2 regions of the Bacillus cereus group sp. RP43 genome follow, and region 2 is predicted to be linked to the other one. Evidence: riboswitches for the same ligand, from Rfam matches in the RefSeq annotation. Region 2 holds a riboswitch; the other holds the start of a gene.

Region 1 (10,674 bases), 2.7 Mb from region 2:
AAGTGACTAACAAGAATTACAGTATTTTTCGTACTATCACTTTTCTTTACTAGGGCTGTAACAAAATATCTTCCATCCCCCGTCGGATTTTTTTGCAAATGATGCGGATTTTGTTTGAAATACTGTAAGTCAGATAATTGTTCTACAACAAAGTCTGGCAATATAACTTCAGCTTCTGAACCTGTAATACTAGGAATTTCAACAAGATCGCTTAATAATTGCACCATTTGTTCTTTAGATTGCCACTTTGACATATAAATCCCCCTATTTTTTCCGCATTATGAAAATCAATTCCAATATATGAATAAAAAATGACGACAGTTATCAAAATTATAATTCTGATGTACTGCCGATTTTTATTGATATTTCATGAGCTGCTTGTTTTACCTTACTAATAAGAAAAGATAGTCGATCATCATTAATTCGATGACTAATTAACCCAACACTTAATGCTCCTACTACTTTATGATTAAATCCTATAATAGGTGCAGCTACTGAAGCTGTCCCTTCTGTTTTTTCACCATAACTCACAGCATATCCTTCGTTTCTTATTTGTTTTATTTGATCGAAAAGAATTTGCTTTTGTTCTGGTAAAGAAGAAAGTAAATGTTCTACAATGTGTTCCATTTCATTCGTGTCCATATTGGCAAGCATCGTTTTATTTGCGGCTCCAATCGAAAGTGGAATCTGTTCCCCTAAGTTATCGATAACCCGAATTTTTAAAGGACTATCAATTCTTTCAATGATAATAGAATGTGTTCCATTTGGAATGTTCAAATAAACACTTTCTTCAACTTCAGAGGCCAAACGCTTCATCACTTCTCTTGCAACAGATCTGTAGTCTACCTTCTCCAATTGACGTAATCCTACTTCCATCCACATTGGTCCAATCTTGTACTGTTTTGTTTCTGAAATTTGCGTAACTAATCCATGCTCCATTAGAGAGTTCAGTAACCTATGTACTGTACTAACCGGGAGATGTGTTCTATCAGCTATATCAGAAATAGCCCAATACTCTTTTTCATTTGTAGAATTCAACAACTTAATAATACCTATCGCTCGATCAATGGACTGTACCATAACTCGCCTCAACTTTACTTGTAGTATGTTTAGCCTAATTAACTATCAATTTAACAAAAATTCAAATTGAAATCAATTAATTTATTTAATTTTCGAAATAAACAAAAGATACACCATCAACGTTTTGAAAACGCAAACAAAAAAATATTGACTTTTCCTCTTAATTATCTGAAAATTATAACAAGATTTCACATCACGGAATACATTCCATAATACGGAAAAACATCGATTTTCATACTACCAATTTTGAAAGTGAGGAAAACAATGACGCAAGTAAACAATTCAAACAATGAATTAAAGCGCACGATGAAAAGTAGACATTTATTCATGATTGCACTCGGTGGTGTGATTGGAACGGGGTTATTTAACGGATCTGGTTTTATTATAAGTCAAGCTGGACCTGGTGGATCCGTACTTGCCTTTATGGCCGGTGGATTATTAATGTATCTTGTTATGCTATGTCTTGGTGAGCTTGCTGTAGCAATGCCTGTTTCAGGATCTTTCCAGGAATATGCTACCAAATTCATTAACCCTGCAACTGGGTTTACAATCGGCTGGTTGTATTGGTTAAGCTGGGCGAATACGACCGGTCTTGAATTTACAACTGCTGGTATTACAATGCAGCGCTGGTTTCCAGATATTCCTGTCTGGGTTTGGTGTTTAATATTTGGTGTTACAATATTCACTATTAACGCATTATCCGCTCGTAGTTATGCAGAAACAGAATTTTGGTTTTCAAGTATAAAAGTATCTGCCATTATCGCTTTCATTATTCTTGGCGGCGCTGCTATGTTCGGTTTTATTGATTTAAAAGGAAACGAACCCGCTCCGCTTCTTTCAAATTTCGTAAATCATGGTGGTTTATTCCCAAATGGACTTGCCGCTATCTTATTAACAATGGTTACAGTCAATTATTCCTTCCAAGGTACAGAACTTGTTGGAATTGCAGCAGGTGAAAGTGAAGATCCAGCAAAGACTTTACCTCGTTCTATTAGAAATATAATATGGCGCACGATGTTTTTCTTCGTCTTAGCAATCTTTGTTCTTGTAGCTTTAATTCCTTGGGAAGAAGCAGGATTAACGAAGAGCCCATTTGTTGCTGTTTTTGATAATATCGGTATTCCATATGCAGCTGATATTATGAACTTTGTTATTCTTACTGCTGTTCTTTCTGTCGCAAACTCAGGACTGTACGCTGCAACTCGAATGCTTTGGTCATTATCAAAAAATGAAATGGCCCCAGCCTTTTTAAAGAAATTATCATCACGAGGAATACCTTTAAACGCTTTAATCTTGACGATCGCTATTTCTGCTTTTTCTCTTTTGACAAGCGTTGTAGCTGCTGAAACGGTTTACTTATGGTTAATTTCAATTTCTGGAGTCATTACAATCATTGTTTGGATGTCAATTTGTGTTTCTCAATTCTTTTTCCGTAAACATTATTTAGCCGAAGGTGGAAAATTAGAAGACTTAAAATTCAAAACTCCACTTTATCCTCTTGTACCAATTCTTGGCTTTGGATTGTATGGCATTATATTATTAAGTCTTATCTTTATCCCAGATCAAAGACTAGGAATCTATTGTACTGTACCATTTATTATCTTTTGCTATACTTACTATCACTTTAAGGTTAAGAAAAGAATTGCTACTAACACTCATACAGAGACTAAAATTAGCGAAACTTCGTAATCCTGTACCATATTTAAAAGACCGCACATTGCTTTTACCTCATGTGCGGTCTTTTATCATTGCTTTATTCATTTTTCCAGACCGCCTATTTCCCACTTACTATTACTCTTTTGTTTTGATATATTGAATACATAGTCACATTAAAAATTAAAAGACAGACAGGAGTTAAATACAATGATAAAAGGTTTCGGAGGAATATTTTGGAGAACTAAAAATCTTGATGTTATAAAAAAATGGTACAGTGAAGTGTTGAAAATTGAAATAGAAAATTGGAATGGGACTGTGATTAAACCCGAATTAGGAACTGAGACTATCTTTTCTTTCTTTACCGAGAATGACAGTTATTTTCCAACAGAACAACAAGTGATGTTAAATTTCCAAGTACATAATCTAAACGAGACTATTCAGCATCTTGAACATATTGGTGTACCTCTTGAAAAGAAAGAAGAGATTAGTGAATTTGGAAAGTTTATTTGGATTAAAGATCCTGAAGGTCGATTGATCGAACTTTGGGAGAAATAGTGGATTTTAATCATTTGCTATTAAGCTAACAGATACTTTAGTTCAATAAGGTAAATAAAAAAAGTGCACCTCCGATTATTAGACACAGTCTAACAATCGGAGGTGCACTTTTTACGGATTCGCCCCCTTGTAGGGATTGATTATATTCATTGAATAATGTCTATTTACTCTAACAGCTAGAATTAGAACCGATAATGACAGTAGCATCCAGTTCCTTGTTTCTAGCGACTTTTGTGCTAAGCCCAGCAGCAGTAAAGATTTCAAAAGCCTGGGGTGCCTGAACTTCGCTCGTCTCTATCAAAAGATGTCCATCCAAAGCTAACCAGAGTAAAGCTTCTTCTGCTACTCTTCGCAGAATGTTAAGACCATCGTCACCTCCGTCAAGCGTTACATTTGGTTCATATAGGCGTGCCTCCCGGGGGAGAAACTTTATTATTTCGGTAGGAACGTAAGGTACGTTCGCAACTAGGATATTTACATGGCCCTTAAGTGAGTCTGGTAGAGCTTTATACAAGTCACCTTCAAAAGCATGACCGCCAAAATTCGTTACATTACGGCTAGCGCATTGTACTGCCATGGGGTCAATGTCAACAGAATACAATTCAACTCGTCCCAAAGCTGATGCCAGTGCGGCACCCACAGCACCTGATCCACAACATAGATCAACAATGATATCGCTAGAACGCGACAGGACCTCTGTTTGATGAACAAGGAACTCGGTACGTTTACGTGGCACAAAAACGCCTCGATCCACTTCTATTCGTAGACCACAAAACTCCGTGTATCCAACAACGTATTCCAGAGGTAGACCGTTGACTCGCATTTCTACCATTTTCATAAGGTCCTCTGGAGTTAGTGCCTCTGACATAAGTAACCGGGTCTCATCTTCTGCGAAAACACAACCAGCGCTCCGAAGCTTGCTAACTATACATTTTTCCATTTTCATATCCAAAAAGAAATCTGTTTTATTCTCTATATTATCTCACCACTTTTGATAAAGTTTGTTTGTAATTCAAAATTCGTTAATAATAGCTAATATCCTTCTTCAATAATCTGGATCTTACATACAGTGAAACTTTAATCAGTGGGGGTTTTGTCCATCCCCAACTGATTATTAGCCCGCACCAATCGGGCGTTTACGGGCAGTTGTCTCCCACCTAACTTCCTAGCATTCGCCGAATTTCGAGGTGGGAGTTTTACTGCCCGCAAATAGCGGGATAAACTGTCATTTGATGAACATATTCGTCTATGACCACCTCTTTCCCTTGTATATAGAGCATTCTTTTCAATTTCTGTTTTCGTCAAATCTCATTAACAGAGACATAAACAAAAATACATATTTTTACACTATTTCGATTTATATACACAAACTATAATTTTAACGTTTTGGGCTATTTGCTTTGCTTAAGTTGATTCGCATAGGTACTACCCCTCTTTGAAATATTTCATTTCAAAATGAAATAACATTTCGACATAAAATATCAATCTATCTATACATTACGAAAATAATCTTATAAATTTGAATTTTCATTATATTAAAGGGTGTTACTCAAACAACCTCGAATATTGTAATAAACATACATAACATAAGGAGGTTGATCTATTTTGTTTCGTTCATTTACAAATGGATGTGTTGCCCTTGTGCAGCGTTTCTTACCAGAACCGTTTATTTTATCATGTTTATTAACTGTTTTCGTTATCTTCTTCGGCATGTTTGCAACACACCAAACACCGGTAGAAATGATTACGCATTGGGGCAATGGCATTTGGGGCCTTCTTGCTTTTTCTATGCAAATGGCTCTTGTACTCGTGACAGGATCTGCATTAGCAAACGCTCCTCTTATTAAAAAAGGATTAACGAAAGCAGCGAAACTACCGAAAACAAATGGACAAGGTATTATCGCAATTTCAATTGTAAGTTTACTAGGAGCATACATAAACTGGGGCTTCGGTATTGTTGTATCTGTTTTATACGCAAAAGAAGTGGCAAGACAGTTAGAAGGATTAGATTATAGGTTAGCAATTGCTTCTTCTTACTCCGGATTTCTCATTTGGCATGCAGGCCTTTCTGCTTCTATCCCTCTTACGTTAGCAACAGGCGGTGAAACGTTAATTAAAACGACAGCTGGAAGTATTAAAGAAGCGATTCCAATAACAGAAACGTTATTCTCACCATACGCTCTCGTTCCAGTCATTATCTTTTTAATTACGATGCCTCTCATTAATAAAGCAATGCATCCCGATGAAAAACATACGATTACAGTAGATCCAAGTGTGTTCCGTGAAGAAGCTGCAGCTCAAGAAGTAGAGCAAAAAACATTCGCTGAAAAAATGGAAAATAGTATGATTATTACACTTTGCATTGGATTATTAGGTCTTATTTATATTTTCAACTATTTTAGTACGAAAGGCTTTAACCTTACACTTGATATCGTTATTTTTATGTTATTAATTGCCGGACTAATTTTTCACCGTACTCCTATTCAATATATTCGTGCTTTCTCTGACTCAACAAAGAGTGCTTCAGGTATTTTACTTCAGTTTCCGTTCTACGCAGGAATTATGGGGATGATGATTGGAGTAAATAGTGAAGGGCTTTCGCTTGGAGGAGCTATTTCTACTTTCTTTATTAGCATTTCAAATGAAACCACATTCCCGCTCTTTACATTTTTAAGTGCTGGAATTGTTAATATTTTCGTTCCATCTGGAGGCGGACAATGGGCTGTACAAGCACCAATTATGATTCCAGCTGGCGCTGAACTTGGTGTACCTGCTGCGAAAACAGCGATGGCAATTGCATGGGGCGATGCTTGGACAAATTTAATTCAACCTTTCTGGGCATTACCGGCATTAGCAATAGCTGGTTTAGGCGCTCGTGATATTATGGGATTTTGTGTTGTTAATTTACTTTATGCAGGATTTATCATTAGTCTGTGTTTCTTATTTATTTAAACGAAAAGCTAGTTTTATACTAGCTTTTTTACATAATAATTCATTTATTTCCCATGCAATTTATAATCGTCTTCCACTCTATCTCCGTAAGATTTAATGCCGCAAATGCAAAAAAATCCTCACATACTTTTTCAATCAGATGTGGATTTTTCCCCAAGAAATTCCACTGTAACGCTTTAGGAAGACAATACGTTTCATATTCTTTACTTCCCCGTACTACCTCATCAACTTCTCTTTCACAAATCCCTCTTATTAAATAATCATTTCTTAATTGTATTTGAATTTGTTGAAACGTTTCACTACACTTCTTCAATTGGACTAAACAATTAATATACGTACGAAAAAGTTCGTCATCACAATTGCAACACTTTATAATACGATCGATTTCATTCATAATGTACGAGCCTTTTCTTCTATTTGTAATAGCCATTTTTCACGCTTCTCTAGTTTACTCGTTTTCACAGATTGAAAAACTGACCGTTTTATATCGCGAATGCCGCAAAAACGTAAAACCCCTCGTTTCATCATAATCCAATCTGCTGATCGATATAATAGGGCCACATACCATAACGGTGAGTCTAACGTATTAATAACCCATGCCTTCTTACCCTTCAATAACCCTGTTGGTAAAGCTCCTTCATATTTATAAGCAAATCCCGCTACAAAAATACGATCAATAAATCCTTTTAAAATAGCAGGCATGCCCCACCACCATATTGGATATATGAAAAGAAGAATATCCGCCTCCTGCACTAATTCTCTATATCGCTTCGTCTCTTCTTCATTTAGTAAATCCCGTCTTTTTTTCTCTTCATTAAATACAAGCACTGGATCAAATTGTTCTTTATATAAATCAAGTAACGTAACAGAATGATTTGTTTCCCCAAGTCCTTTTTGCACATGCTTTAATATTGCTGCGTTAAAGCTTGAAGGACTAGGGTGAGCGTATATAATTAGTACGTTCACTACAAAGCAACTCCCCTCTACAGTTAAATCTTCCCTTTCTTTAACATCTTCTCTACGATTTGGACATTTTTCGAACTTTGTAACAAACGATTTAGCACTGTTAGTAACTCTTCTTTTTCTAAACCTTTCAGTTGTTCTTTAACTGTACTCTCACCAGCACCTTGAATATCATACACAACTGCAGCCATATGCTTACAATAATTTTCATACGGACACTCGCAGCTACTTTTTGTAAAATCAGTAAGGTCAATAATCACTTCATAGTTCCCTGCATTTCCAGTAACGAAAGCAAATACTTTCTTGTCTTGTATTTCAACATCTTCTACATGTCCCTCTTCATAATATTCATAACCTTTATCCATAATGTACTTTGGAATCCATTTCGTTATATCTTTTAATAAGTAAGCGTACATAACAACACCCCTTCCTTTAATTCCCTTTTGACTTCAAAAACCCTGCATGTTATTCTAATTACTGTCAAGTAGCGAGTCTACATGGCAAAACGACTGACACCTATTCGGCGAAGGTGTCTCTTTTCATTTGCAGCCGATATGAAGTGCCTCTTTCAGGCACATTCAATCTTTGACACTACACACTCAACACCATTCCCTTGTATCAGGCTGCTTTAGCAGTCTTTTACGCTACATACTTCAAAAAAAAGAGAGCTCAGCTCCCTTTTCCCGCTTTATAAAATACCCCTTTTTCAGCATAGCGATATTCATCATCAGCTAAAGTAATTTTCCCATCCAGTTTGAGTTCATCTAATAATCTTGATAAATAAAATTGATGTAACATTTTTTTAGTGAATTTTCCTTCATGATGCGAAACGATATGTTCTTGAATATCTAACAATGATATTGGCTTATCTTGCTCTATCATATATTCATAAACTGTACTACGCAGTTTTACGTATTTTTCGAGTGTCACAGTACTTCGCAACCCCTTTCTTCTTATTATATGTTTTCGTAATCGGTTTTTTTGCAACAAAAAAACCTCTCCGATAAGAAGAAGTTACGTATATCTTCGTCTTATCTCCCAGAACAAATATGTTCTGCTGGAATTAGCACCTGCATCGCGGTTGCTGGGTTTCATCGGGCCAGTCCCTCCACCTCTCTGGATAAGAAAATATTCACTTTAAATTTAACTATACGTAATTTGATTATAATTGTCAAATAAATATAATAAATTATATTTTCTTCTTTATTGTTCATACTACAAAAAGATGTACAAAAGGAGGCTACTACGTTGCAAAAGAATGCTCGTGGATACGTACAAGATTCTTTTCATTCATTACAAGAAGCGAAACATTGTTTAGAAGATGCATTACAAACTGTTGAAGAAGATTTTAATCGTGCACGTATTGAACAATCCCTTTACGCTGTAGAGCAAGCATTACAAAGATGTGATTATACCGTTCACATCTTAGAACAAGAATGAAAACTTCCCATCAAAAGATGGGAAGTTTTTTCAAATGGCATACTTCATCATTATTGCCGTTATGATTAAAAAATATACAGAATTAACAATTTCTAGAATCCCTACTTTTAATATAGAAATCTTTTTGCCATACAACATAATGGCCCGAATTACACTTGGTACAAATATGAGTGAACACCATGGATTTATAGCAAATACAATTACCGTTAATACAATATGATATCCCCAAGATATAAAACGATACTTCGGATTATTTTTTTCACGAATCATCGTTTTCACATAAAACGTACTTCCTAAAAAATATAGAAATGAAATAAGCGCAATGAATAATGCTGTTTTATCTATGAATTTCATTGAGAAATAATAACTGATTAAACCACCTATACAAAACACTATAATCGCGCAAATGTCATTTAGTAATGCTCGTTCATTTTTTTGACGAGCGTAATACATATTTATAATAAACAATGGAATCATTAATACTGCGAATAAAAGAATTCGCCATTCATATAATAAAGAAATCATCCCAAATACAAATGCAATGATAAAATAAACAATGGCAGCGTGTAGAAATTCTTTTTTTCGTCTTTGCCTTATGTACATGAGAAATGGATAAGTAGCTAGATAGATAAAGAACCAGGCTAAAAACAATGGGATATGATAAAAAGTAGGTTTACCAAGTAATACACTTAATAGAAATGGTATGACAAGCATCGCCCATGCTCCATGTTGCTTCGGAATAACTAACTTCATTAACTATACACCTCCCTCTTGAAAATAGTTCTCACCTACTATTATACAAATAATTTCATATAATAACGGATATATATTGAATCTATTTTTTGACAATAAAAAATGCTTCTTACAATATGTAAGAAGCATGAAAGAGGCAAACGAATATGTAAGTCGCGACCCTACCTTATATGAGTATGCTTTTCTATGTCACGTTATGCTCATCTAATATACCGTATTTCTTTTTAAATCTTGTGAGGATCGTAATCCATGACGTGCTAAATAACAGAAGGAAAATAACATTCGATATCGCGTGACTCAGATCAAAGTAAAAACTTGCGACATAGTAAGCAATAACTGTTTCCCACGTTGCTTCCTGTATAAAACCAAGAAGACCCCAGAAATTCATAATCCAGCCAAATAGAAATCCAACGGCAAATCCATATATGAGTCGTCCCCATAGTTTTTTCATCAAAAATGTATTTCGGAGTAATCCTGCTATAAAACCGATCATGCCCCAAGAGAACATTTGCCACGGAGTCCACGGACCTTGTCCTAAAAAAATATTAGATACAATGGCCGCCGTTGCCCCAATCATAAAGCCAGTTTCACTTCCAAAAACAATTGCAGAAACGATAATAACAAAAGAAGTCGGTTGTACACTCGGTAATATCGAAAATGGTACCCTGCTAACCGCTGCAATAGCCGCTAACACAGCAACGATAACAATTTCACGTGAAACAAACGCCCTCCTTTCAAAACGGAAGTAGAAAGGTAACATAATGACAGCTAATAAAAACAAACTACTTACCATGTAATACCCGTCCATAATAAGAGTCGTAAAGAGTAGTGTACATATTACAACGACAAAAATAAATATTATAAACGCAACATATCGTTTGGACACGCTTCGTACACATCCTCCCACGTTAATGCAAATGGCAACTCTCTACGGATGAATCGGTTAATAGATGTTGTATAAAAGAAGTTACCACTAAAGAACTCTTTCGGTGCATCATTCATAATGACTTTCCCGTCAAATAACATCATACATTGATCAACGTATTTCGCTGCAAACTCAATATCGTGCGTTGTCATTACAATTGTTGCACCTTCTTTTTGCAATTGTTTAAACAGCTCTCCTACTCTTTCCTTTTTCCATGGATCTAGTCCCTTTGTCGGCTCATCCAGTAATAATAAAGTCGGCTTTGATAATAACGTTGTACATAATGCAAGTAGTTGTTGCTCCCCGCCGCTACAATCATGCGGATGGCGATCTTTAAGCGAATCTAACCA
Region 2 (10,674 bases):
GCCGGTGATAACCATGAAGCGATTGAACATGTAGAATTAACAAATCATGAAACTGGAGAGGTTTCTCATTTATCTGTTGAAGAAGTTATTATTAATCATGGATATGAACGTGACATTACATTATTGGAAAATAGTGAGCTAGATGTCGCTATTGTTGATAATTATTATATTGCAGGGAATGCAAATAGTGAGTCCTCGGTAGACGGATTATATGCCGCTGGAGATATTTTGAAGCATGACGGAAAACTACATTTAATTGCAGGAGCGTTCCAAGATGCTGGAAATGCTGTGAATAAAGCGAAACAATTTATTCAACCAGATGCAAGTGAGTACGGAATGGTTTCTTCGCATAATGAAGTATTTAAGAAGAGAAATCGAGAATTGATAAAGCAGATGATGAATTAATAAAGAAACAAGTATACCCCCATTTACATCTCTATTTCTATGGAAGAGAGGTGTAAATGGGGGTTTTCCTGTTTACTATATTTTCAATCATTATCATGACACCGTTTTCATTAGTTCATGTCATATGAATGTATTTCTGCAAAATGGGAATACAAAGACCTGAACGTTTTATTTGTAAATCTTTCTTGAAAACAATGAATCTATGCTTGATTGGTGCTGGTCAATATCAAATTATGCCGTCCCTTTTGCTTGTTCATTAGGGAATGGAATATTTTGTATAGAAGCAATATATTGTTTTCCGTGTTGTCGAGCTAATGATTCTAATATTTGACGAACGCGTTTTGTAAGATGGCCTTGTTTTTTTATAGCCTCACAATATGCGTCATAGAAAACGTATTTAGCCCAAAGGAAATCATCTTGTTGGAACAAGAAATGATTTTTGTACCATTCACCAATCGTATGATAGCAATTGTTTTCATGTACTGCTGCACTTTGTGAAAGAATACGATCGGATAAAGAATTAGATAGATGAGAAATTGTGTTTTCTGTTTCAACTTGTAATGTTTTTTCTAACATTGTAATGATGTGACGAGTAGCCATATGTTAACTCTCCTTTGTGTAAATGGGTAATACCATTCTATATTTAAAAAAATACTTACTATACTATTATACAATATATGGAATGCATCTACCTGCTTTTTAATTTGTATTTACAAAATCTTTTTTATTTGTTTACAAAAATAAAGTAAGATACAGTATATATATGAAAAAATAATAAAGGAATGAACACATTGTATATAACGATAGAAGAGGCTGCGGAGTATTTGAAATTACCAAAATCGTATGTTGAAGACTTAATTCAGCAAAAGAAAATTCGTGCACTGTTTGATGGAGAGCAATATTTAATAAACAAGGAACAGTTTAATACACATTTAGAACAAATGGAGAAATATAAGCAGTTAGTGGAAGAAATATTAAACGAACCAATTCCAGAAGATATGGATGTTAAAGACGAAGATTAAATTTATAAAAGCCCCCCGTATTAAGATATGCAGAAATGTATCTTAATACGGGGGGTTTTTATATTAAGGGATGAAAAAGTCATCCAAAATCCTAGAGTTACTTTAAGGGAAAGAAGATTTTATAGGGATTAGTACTATTAGTTAAAAGCATATTTTTTCATAGCGGGGACAAACATAGCGAACATAACCTGTACAGATACATATACTATCAGTGCAAAAGCTTATAAATTAATGGAAGGGGTTTTCTCGTGAGTTTATTTCATTGGGATTTTTTGAAAGAATTAATTGGATCTTATGTAAGAGTAAACAGAGGTGGACCGGAATCTCAAAAAGGAATAATAGTGTCAGTATGTACGGACTACTTCGTATTACAGAATGAAAAAGGAGAGTACCATTACTACCAGCTTCGCCATCTGAAAAGCATTACAAAAAATACGAAAGATGGTGGGATAGGTGATTCTGTATGGTCGGAAGAAGACAGTGCAGAAGACTTTGAAACGCTACTTCAAGGCTTCAAATACCGCTGGGTGAAAATTAATCGTGGTGGTCCAGAGAAAATTGAAGGTATTTTACAAGATGTTTCTAGCGATTATGTAACGTTAATTATAAAAGAAGAAGTTGTACTAATTGCACTATCTCATATTAAAAGTGTTAATTATAATGCACCAGTAAGTGGAGAGAGCGATGAGAGTAGTGATGAGAGTAGCGATGAGAAAAGTAATGAAAACAGTAATAATTCAGGTCGCGCTCGTGCACAAAGACAATCAAGTAGAGGAAGATAATAAGAAAGGAGGGTACAAAATTGGAGAGTGTATTATGCTGTGATCAAATTAAAGGTTTAGTCGGTGAAAATGTAAAAGTAAATCTTCGCGGACCAGAAAGTAGAGTAGGTGTACTCGTATCATTAGGAAAAGATTACCTTACACTACAATTGCCTCTTGGAGAATTAGTATATTACCAGTTGAAACATGTGAAGAGTCTAGTCAGGAAAGTGAAAGAAGCACCGGGAGAATATGGTTCATGTTTCTATGCTGATGAAGATACTTTTTTAGATGTATTAAATGACTTGAAGTATAAATGGATAAAGATTAATCGTGGTGGACCAGAGTGTGTGGAAGGTTTATTAAGTGATATCCATGATGGAAGTATTACACTAGTAAATGGTGATGAGGTCATTTATATAATTAATTCTCATATTAAGAGTGTGAGTCAAATAGTTAAAAACAAAAAGAATGAAGAAGAATAATGTTTAATAAATAAAAGGGGCATTATGATTGAAAGTGAAGAATGATTTCATATTTCGCTGCAATTATTTCGCGGTATATGAAAAGGAATTTCTTACTATTAAAAGACAGAACATTGCCCCTGATTATTTTTTTGAAATGGAAGACAGAAAAGCGCAATTTCATAGAAAGGAGGATATAGATGAATGAGTTAAACAAGAACATTGGGGAAAATATATACGTTAAATTAATCGGTGAAAAAAGGTTTAGAGGTATATTAATTGATGTAGGGAATGATATTGTTGTTCTATACAATGGACAAGACTATGTATATATATCTTTATACCATATCCAATATTATAGATTTTTAAGAGAGTATGATGAAGAAATATTGAAACCAGATGTGGATTCTGTAATTAAGAGGGAATCACCTTCAATTTCTTTGAGAAAAGTATTAAGCACCTCTAAAGGGATTTTTACAGAAATTTATGTGGCAGGAAATGCCCCGATACATGGTTATGTTACAAGTGTAATGAACGATTATATTGTTTTTTATAGCCCGGTTTATAAAACGGTATATATATCTTTAAAGCATTTGAAATGGTTAATTCCCTATAAAGAGAACCAAGTACCTTATTCCCTCAATAAAAATGAACTCCCCGTAAATCCATTAAATATTACTTTAGCTAGAACGTTCGAAGAACAGCTTATTAAAATGTCTGGGAAAATTATGGTGTTTGATTTAGGTGAAGAATCTAACAAAATCGGAAAGATGGCGAAAATTGATGAAGGGCATATTGAAATATTAAAAGCCCGTGACGCAAAAATGTATGTGAATATTCAACATGTGAAATCGGTCCATTGTCCGTAGGTTAGTTAAAAGGGCTGGCTTTTTCTTTTATATATACGGAAGAAAAGGTCGAGCCTATTTGTTTACCGCTATTTGGATATGAGAGGGCAAGTGAATTGAATATATAAGTATGTTACTGTTTTTACTTATACAGAGGTAATCTTGTACTAAATTATAAAAAAGATGTACGAGCTACCTTTTGGTGTATTCAACTCACTTTTGAGGAAGTGCTGCTCAACTACTTTATTAAAGGGGTTTTGTTTGTGGAGCAGTTTCCAAATTCGTTTTCGATTACGTTGCTTGGCAGTGCTGGTGGAGCAGCAAAAGCAGTGTTAGCAATTTTGAATCAAGCGGTAGTAAATGAAAAAGATCCAATTTATGAAGTGATAAAGAATGTAAACTTCCATTTAGTGGATATAAAACAAAAAGATAAAAGTTATTATGATGAGTTATTTCCAAATCTGAAAGAGCAATTTTTTTTATATGAAATAAACCTTCAAGATGTAGTCAAATTTAAACAACATTTAAAGGAAAAAAGAACGAAGGTTGTTATTGATGTTTCAGGTGCAGATACGATTAGGGTACTGAGTTGTTGTAATGACCTTGGCATTTGTTATATTAATTCGGCTTTGGAAAATGAGGCAGTAGATCAAGATGATAGTTTACTTGGTTTTCAGCTTACGGAAAGGTATATGAGGTTTGAAAAGGAGAAAGAAACATTTACAAATACAAGAGCGATTATAGGATCAGGTATGAATCCGGGTGTTGTTCAATGGATGGTTGTTGAGCTTATGAAAGAACGTCCAAATGAAAAGCCAAGAGCATGTTATATTGTAGAACATGACAATTCATTTTTGAATGATAAAGAGCTTATAAAACCTCATACACTTTATGCATCATGGGCAGTTGAGCGTTTTCTTGATGAAGCGATATGGAGTTATCCTATGTATATGAGTCATCATCGTTCACTTTATTTTTATGAGGATGTATATGCTTCAGAGTATAAAGTGAAGTTAGGAGCAAAAGAATTTTATGGTTGCTTAATGCCGCATGAGGAAGTCTTAATTTTAGGGAAAACTTTTAATATGGAAGTTGGTTTTCTTTATCGGATTAATGAATATACAACAAATTTAATTAGACAGAACTTAGATAAAGTAGAAGATTTATGGAATTGGAATCGTAAAGTATTTAATCCTGCAGAAGAAGAGATTACGGGAGAGGACTTAGTTGGTGTGTTACTCGTATATGAAAATAGCGAGACCTACATGTATAATGTAATGAATAGTAGCCAAGTTTTTCAAAAGTATAAAACAAATGCAACTTACTTCCAAGTAGGATGTGGGATTTATGCGGGCTTGTGTAGTTTACTTTTAGATACCTTTGGACAAGGTGCTTATTATGTAGAAGAATTATTATTAAATACTGAAAGTAAGTATGGGGAATATTTAAATTTATATATGAAGGATTTTGTAATAGGGCATAATAATTTTACAGATGGATTGCTACATGATAGGGTAAGGTGGTTATAAATTGTGACTGAAAAGGAAGGAGCTGTATCTCCTTCCTTTTAGTATTAGAAGGTCACATATTGCCCTGAAAGCAATTTCATATTTATAATTTAAAGAGATAACATTTGAAATGTTTTTTGGGGATTGATCAAGAGGAGTTTTTATATGAACAAATACAAGAGCTTGATTTATGAAGAAAGAGAAGCTTTAAAAGTATTTATATTATTATTCTATATTATATTCTTTTCATATGACGTTATCTATTATTTCGTTTATCCCGCTATGAATATTAATGAAGCAAGGGTAGGATGGCCAGAAGGTGGTATGGGAATAGGTGTATATATATTAGTAATATCTTTATTTCCTATTTCAATATATCTTCAAAAACAAGGTTATGTATATTTTGTGAAATACTTATTTTTAATTGGGTACATGCTTATTGATCTTATTAATAACTTAATGATTTATTTACACAGTGATCGTATTTTTGAAAATGGAAATATGGTTGAAATATTTTTAATTCTATTTGCACCGATTTTCGTGAACAGAAAATATTTTTATTTCGTTTCCTGTAGTGTAATTGGAAAATATGTATTTTTTACTTTGATATTACAAGATGTAAAAGTTGTGATTCCGCTTGTATTATGTATATTCTTTTTCATCATTTCGCATTCTTTATTAAGGAGATTTCAATCTTATGTAAGGACAGTTGTTGAGATGATGAACAGTATGAAAGAGACAGAAAATTTAACGGTTATTGGGACTATGTCTACAACAATCGCTCATGAAATTCGAAATCCATTAACAGCTTTAAAAGGATTTACACAAATTCAAAAAGAAAGAAATCCTGAAGATACGATGAGCTATGAGATTATGCTGCAAGAAATTGAGAGAATTAATGGGTTTGTTAGTGAATTGATGTTATTAGGAAAACCGAAACCAACAAATTATGAATGGTGTAATATACGGGAAATTCTTTTATATGTTGTACAGTTAATGGAAAGCTATGCGACTCAATATAAAGTGGAATTTCATTTGCAAGTAGATGGAAATTTACCCGTTATAAATGGTGATGACAAGCAATTAAAACAAGTGTTGTTAAATATCATCAAAAATGGAATTGAATCGATGCCAGAAGGTGGAGATATTCAGATTCGCGCATATGAAAAAGCTGGAGAGAACTTGTGTATTTCTGTTGAAGATCAAGGTTTTGGGATAGAAAATGAGGAAATAGAAAAAATCGGAAAAGCTTTTTATACAACAAAAGAGAATGGTACAGGTCTTGGATTAATGATTACATATAAAATTATTGAGGAACATCAAGGGAGTATCGCGATTCAAAGTAGCATGGGCGTAGGAACGAAAGTGGAAATTTATTTACCAGCAGTGTAGTACATTAGAAGAAACTATTTTTCAGAAAAGTGTTCTTGTTGTGTAAATATAAACATTTTATAAAATGTTTCAAGAAGGGTTTTTTTTATAAAACACTTCGTTTATAATGGAGGAAAATATCGACATAGAGCTTGTAGCTCGTGTAACGGTTCGGTAGTGTTATGAAAAGAAAAGAAGGGGTGCACGCGCATCCTTTTTTCTATGCAGATATGATGAAAGGGGTGGTATGATGGAATTAACATTAAATTCGACTGTATGTTTACACACGATTCAATTTCGAAAAGAGCAAAAGAACTATATTGTAAAAGATACGATTACAGGAGAGACATATGAAATGCCGCCACTTTGGATTGATGCACTGGCAATGATGCGTGACGGTTTTTTATTGGGAGAAATTGAGGAGAAATTAAAAGAAGAGTATCCGGCCGAAGAAGTAAATATGGTAGCATTTACGAGGCAACTGTTAGAGCTAGAACTTGTCGAAATGGTAGATGGAGAAGAGATAGCTTGTACAAAGAAGAAAGATAAAGATTATTTAGCTTGGGTACGCCCAAGGGTGGAACAATTCTTTCTTAACTTAAATAAAAAATATAAAAGCAAAGGTCAAAAGTGATCTTTGCTTTTTTTGTAGACCATGTTTAAAAAATAACAGCGAATGCCCTTGCGAAAGCACCGTCACTATTTTTAATTTTTAAAGGTGCTGCTGAGAAAAAGAATCGTTTCGCTTTAATGGCATCTAGATTTGTTAAATTTTCAATTAAATAAATATTATTCCCTAGTAATATGTGATGAATCGGTGATGTTTCTGTCGTTACCTCATCAGGAGAAATAAAATCTAAACCGACAGATTTTACTTTTAATTGAACTAGTTCTTCAGCTAATTCTTCGGAAAGATAAAACGCTTCTTTCTCATAAGCTTCGGTATTCCATTTATTAGATAGATTGGAATGGAAAATGACAATATCGCCTTCTTTTATGTCGACAGTATGTAATACTTCCTTAGGTAATTTTCGCTCTTGAACATGAGTCACATCGATAAGAACAGCTTCGCCTACAAATTGATTTAGGGGTAATTGATCAATAGTGGTTGCGCCTGAAATGAAATGAGCAGGAGCATCACAATGCGTACCAACATGAACGACAGAATGAAAATTCGTAACTTGATAACCTGATTCTTCAACGCTTGTAATGGCTTCTAGTTGAATTTTTGGTGTTCCAGGAAATTGAGACATATTATTTTCAAACGTTTGTGATAGATCAATTACTTTCATTTTACATACCTCCAATATATTTTTTAAAAATAATAAAAAGCCCTTCCTTCATAATCAAGAAAGATGAGCTTTACATACTAGTTGAGTTTTATCTTCCAAAATGCAATGCATTTTGCAGGAATTAGCACCTATTCAGTTTGCATAAACTGAGGTTGCTGGGCTTCAAAGGGCCGGTCCCTCTGCCTCTCTTGATAAAGGTTTATTCAGTTTTAAATTCGGAATATTCGAGATATTTAGATTGTAATTCATTTCCTTTTTTCGTGCAATACAAAATAGGTATTCACCCAAATAAAGGTTCTCGCATATTGTAGCTTATGTAAGTAGAATGCTGCGAAGGGGTGGGTGCAGTGACAGGTAATGTATTGAACTATTTTGCTGGTGGAAATACAGCTAGGGGATTTTATAGCTTGTATGAAGAGAGTTTAAAAGGGCTAGATAGGTTATTTATTTTAAAAGGCGGTCCAGGAACAGGGAAGTCTTCTTTAATAAAAGCAATTGGGCGTGAATGGACTGGAAAAGGATATGATATTGAATTTTTACATTGTTCTTCTGATAATAAGTCAGTTGACGGTGTAATTATTCCGAAGCTAAATGTAGGAATTGTCGATGGGACATCGCCACACGTTATAGAGCCGAAAATGCCTGGAGTTGTAGAGGAGTATATAAATTTAGGCGTTGCTTGGGACTCAGATAAATTAAGAAAGAAAAAATTAGAGATTGAACGATTTGTTTCAGAAGCAAGTAAAGCCTTTCAAGCAGCTTACGGGTGTTTTAAAGAGGCTCTAGTTATACATGATGAGTGGGAGAAAATATATATTAATAACATTGATTTTAATAAAGCAAACGAATTAACAAATCAGCTTATACAGAAATTGTTTGCAGATAAAGGCGGGAAGAAATCAATTGTGAAACATCGTTTCTTAGGGGCTGCTACACCGAAGGGAGCAGTTGATTTCGTTCCTAATTTGACAGAAGGGCTTCCGCATCGCTATTTTATAAAAGGTCGCCCAGGTTCTGGAAAATCAACGATGCTTAAAAAATTAGCTAAGGCAGCAGAAGAAAAAGGTTTTGAAGTAGAAGTGTATCATTGTGGATTTGACCCAAATAGTCTCGATATGATTATCGTAAGGGAATTAGGATTTGCAATTTTTGATAGCACAGCACCGCATGAATACTTCCCAAGCCGTGAGGGGGATGAGATTATCGATATGTATGATCTCATTGTTGCACCAGGGACAGATGAGAAGTATGCTACGGAAATTCGCGACGTTTCAATTCAGTATAAAACAAAAATGAATGAGGCGATGTCTTTCTTAGCAAAGGCAAAATCAGTTCGTGATAAATTAGAACGAATTTATATTGCCGCTATGGATTTTTCAAAAGTTGATGCATATAAAGAAGAAATCCAAAAAGAGATTGAACGAATTGCAGTTACTGTAATTGAAAAGAAAAAATAGGTATTTTGTTAGGCTGTCGGGAACTTTCTGACAGCTATTTTAGTATGTAGTAAAATTAGTCTTATATTTGTCGAATTTCCAGGGAAATGATCAAAAAATGGGGAGGGTATGAAATGAGAGAGAAAATTGAGTTGGAACTAGAAAGAATTGAAAAAGAGAATGATGTGAAAATTTTATTTGCTGTAGAATCAGGGAGCAGGGCGTGGGGATTTCCATCGAAAGATAGCGATTATGATGTTAGGTTTGTTTATATACGTCCTGTAGAATGGTATTTATCAATTCATGATAAACGTGATGTAATCGAGTATCCAATTAGTGATGATTTAGATATAAGTGGCTGGGATATTAAAAAGGCATTGCAACTATTTGCAAAGTCAAATCCAGCGTTACTCGAATGGATTCGATCACCAATTTTTTATTCGAAAAACTCTAGCCTTCCAGAACAACTTCAGCAAATGAGTGAAAAGGATTTTGATCCGAAATCAACAATATATCATTACTTACATATGGCTTCAAAAAACTATCGTGAATTTTTACAAGGTGAAAATGTAAAGTTGAAAAAGTACTTTTACGTATTACGTCCTATTTTAGCGTGCAAATGGTTAGAGGAGAAGGCGACATTGCCTCCTGTAGAATTTGACCGGTTAATTACAGAACTATCAGTAGAACGTAGTGTATTGAATGAAATTGAAAAGTTGTTAATAAAGAAAAAAGCGGGTACTGAATTAGATATCGGTTTAAAAATTAATGTACTAAATCAATTTTTAGAAGAGCAAATTGATTATTATCAGCAATACGTGAAAGGTATTAAAAAGGGACTAGGAATAGATATTGAAAGCTTAAATACATTATTTCGAGATATGTTGTTTGAGTTATGTAAAAAAGAGCACAAGTAAGTCTGTGCTCTTTTTTAGTTTTTAGGAATAAAGAAAACAGATATAGCTGCGATAAGGCCTGCAAATGAGAATAAGTAAAAATTCCACGCCAGATCATATTGCATTGTTATAATAATACCAACAAGAATAGGGCCAGCAATCGCACCAATTCGCCCAAGGCCAAGCCCCCAGCCTAAAGAGGTAGCTCGGATATGGGATGGGAAGTATTGTGTTACATATGCATTTAATATTTGAGTAATACCGACTGATCCAATTCCAGCAAGACCAATTAAAAGATAAATGATTGTAATGGAGGGTTTGATTGTTAATAGTCCGATGCATATGGCTGCCATAAGATAGGAGATGCTAATAACAATTTTTGCTCCTATACGATCGGCAATCGCCCCGGCAAATAATGCGCCGATAGCTGCAGTAATATTTAGCATAAGTAGAAATGATAAACTAGATCCAAGAGGATATCCTGCTTGGCGCATCAGCTGTGGTAACCAAGTATTTAAACCGTATATTAAAAACATTCCCATTATATAAGTGGTCCAGAAAAGTAGAGTTGCTTTTATGTATTCTTTTGAGAATAACGTAAGAAATCCATTTTTCTTTTGTGTATTAGATGGTGTTTCAGAAATTTCTTTTTTTACATGTAATTCAATTTG

The links. Region 2 has a riboswitch for S-adenosylmethionine ahead of QCI75_RS24750 (cyclase family protein). Riboswitches for the same ligand answer to the same signal wherever they lie in the genome.
Region 1: linked by a shared signal. The riboswitch ahead of QCI75_RS10935 (hypothetical protein) and the one ahead of QCI75_RS24750 (cyclase family protein) in region 2 are both predicted to bind S-adenosylmethionine.

The regions. Positions count from the first base shown of each region.
Region 1 covers NZ_JARVHQ010000001.1:2,080,544-2,091,217, reverse strand. Annotated here, with positions in the region: gene QCI75_RS10980 (M20/M25/M40 family metallo-hydrolase) at 1-254, opposite strand, end outside; gene QCI75_RS10975 (IclR family transcriptional regulator) at 331-1,080, opposite strand; gene QCI75_RS10970 (amino acid permease) at 1,345-2,769, shown strand; gene QCI75_RS10965 (VOC family protein) at 2,944-3,291, shown strand; gene QCI75_RS10960 (putative protein N(5)-glutamine methyltransferase) at 3,461-4,231, opposite strand; gene QCI75_RS10955 (short-chain fatty acid transporter) at 4,897-6,243, shown strand; gene QCI75_RS10950 (group-specific protein) at 6,284-6,637, opposite strand; gene QCI75_RS10945 (NAD(P)H-dependent oxidoreductase) at 6,634-7,209, opposite strand; gene QCI75_RS10940 (SWIM zinc finger family protein) at 7,233-7,622, opposite strand; gene QCI75_RS10935 (hypothetical protein) at 7,876-8,196, opposite strand; SAM riboswitch class I at 8,235-8,333, opposite strand; gene QCI75_RS10930 (hypothetical protein) at 8,455-8,646, shown strand; gene QCI75_RS10925 (YwiC-like family protein) at 8,677-9,399, opposite strand; gene QCI75_RS10920 (ECF transporter S component) at 9,584-10,285, opposite strand; gene QCI75_RS10915 (ABC transporter ATP-binding protein) at 10,258-10,674, opposite strand, start outside.
Region 2 covers NZ_JARVHQ010000001.1:4,766,419-4,777,092, reverse strand. Annotated here, with positions in the region: gene QCI75_RS24795 (NAD(P)/FAD-dependent oxidoreductase) at 1-405, shown strand, start outside; gene QCI75_RS24790 (hypothetical protein) at 637-1,005, opposite strand; gene QCI75_RS24785 (helix-turn-helix domain-containing protein) at 1,188-1,427, shown strand; gene QCI75_RS24780 (LSm family protein) at 1,676-2,209, shown strand; gene QCI75_RS24775 (hypothetical protein) at 2,230-2,673, shown strand; gene QCI75_RS24770 (LSm family protein) at 2,853-3,521, shown strand; gene QCI75_RS24765 (S-adenosylmethionine decarboxylase related protein) at 3,764-5,029, shown strand; gene QCI75_RS24760 (ATP-binding protein) at 5,174-6,400, shown strand; gene QCI75_RS24755 (hypothetical protein) at 6,630-7,013, shown strand; gene QCI75_RS24750 (cyclase family protein) at 7,039-7,671, opposite strand; SAM riboswitch class I at 7,757-7,869, opposite strand; gene QCI75_RS24745 (PRK06851 family protein) at 8,019-9,128, shown strand; gene QCI75_RS24740 (nucleotidyltransferase domain-containing protein) at 9,242-10,024, shown strand; gene QCI75_RS24735 (MFS transporter) at 10,039-10,674, opposite strand, start outside.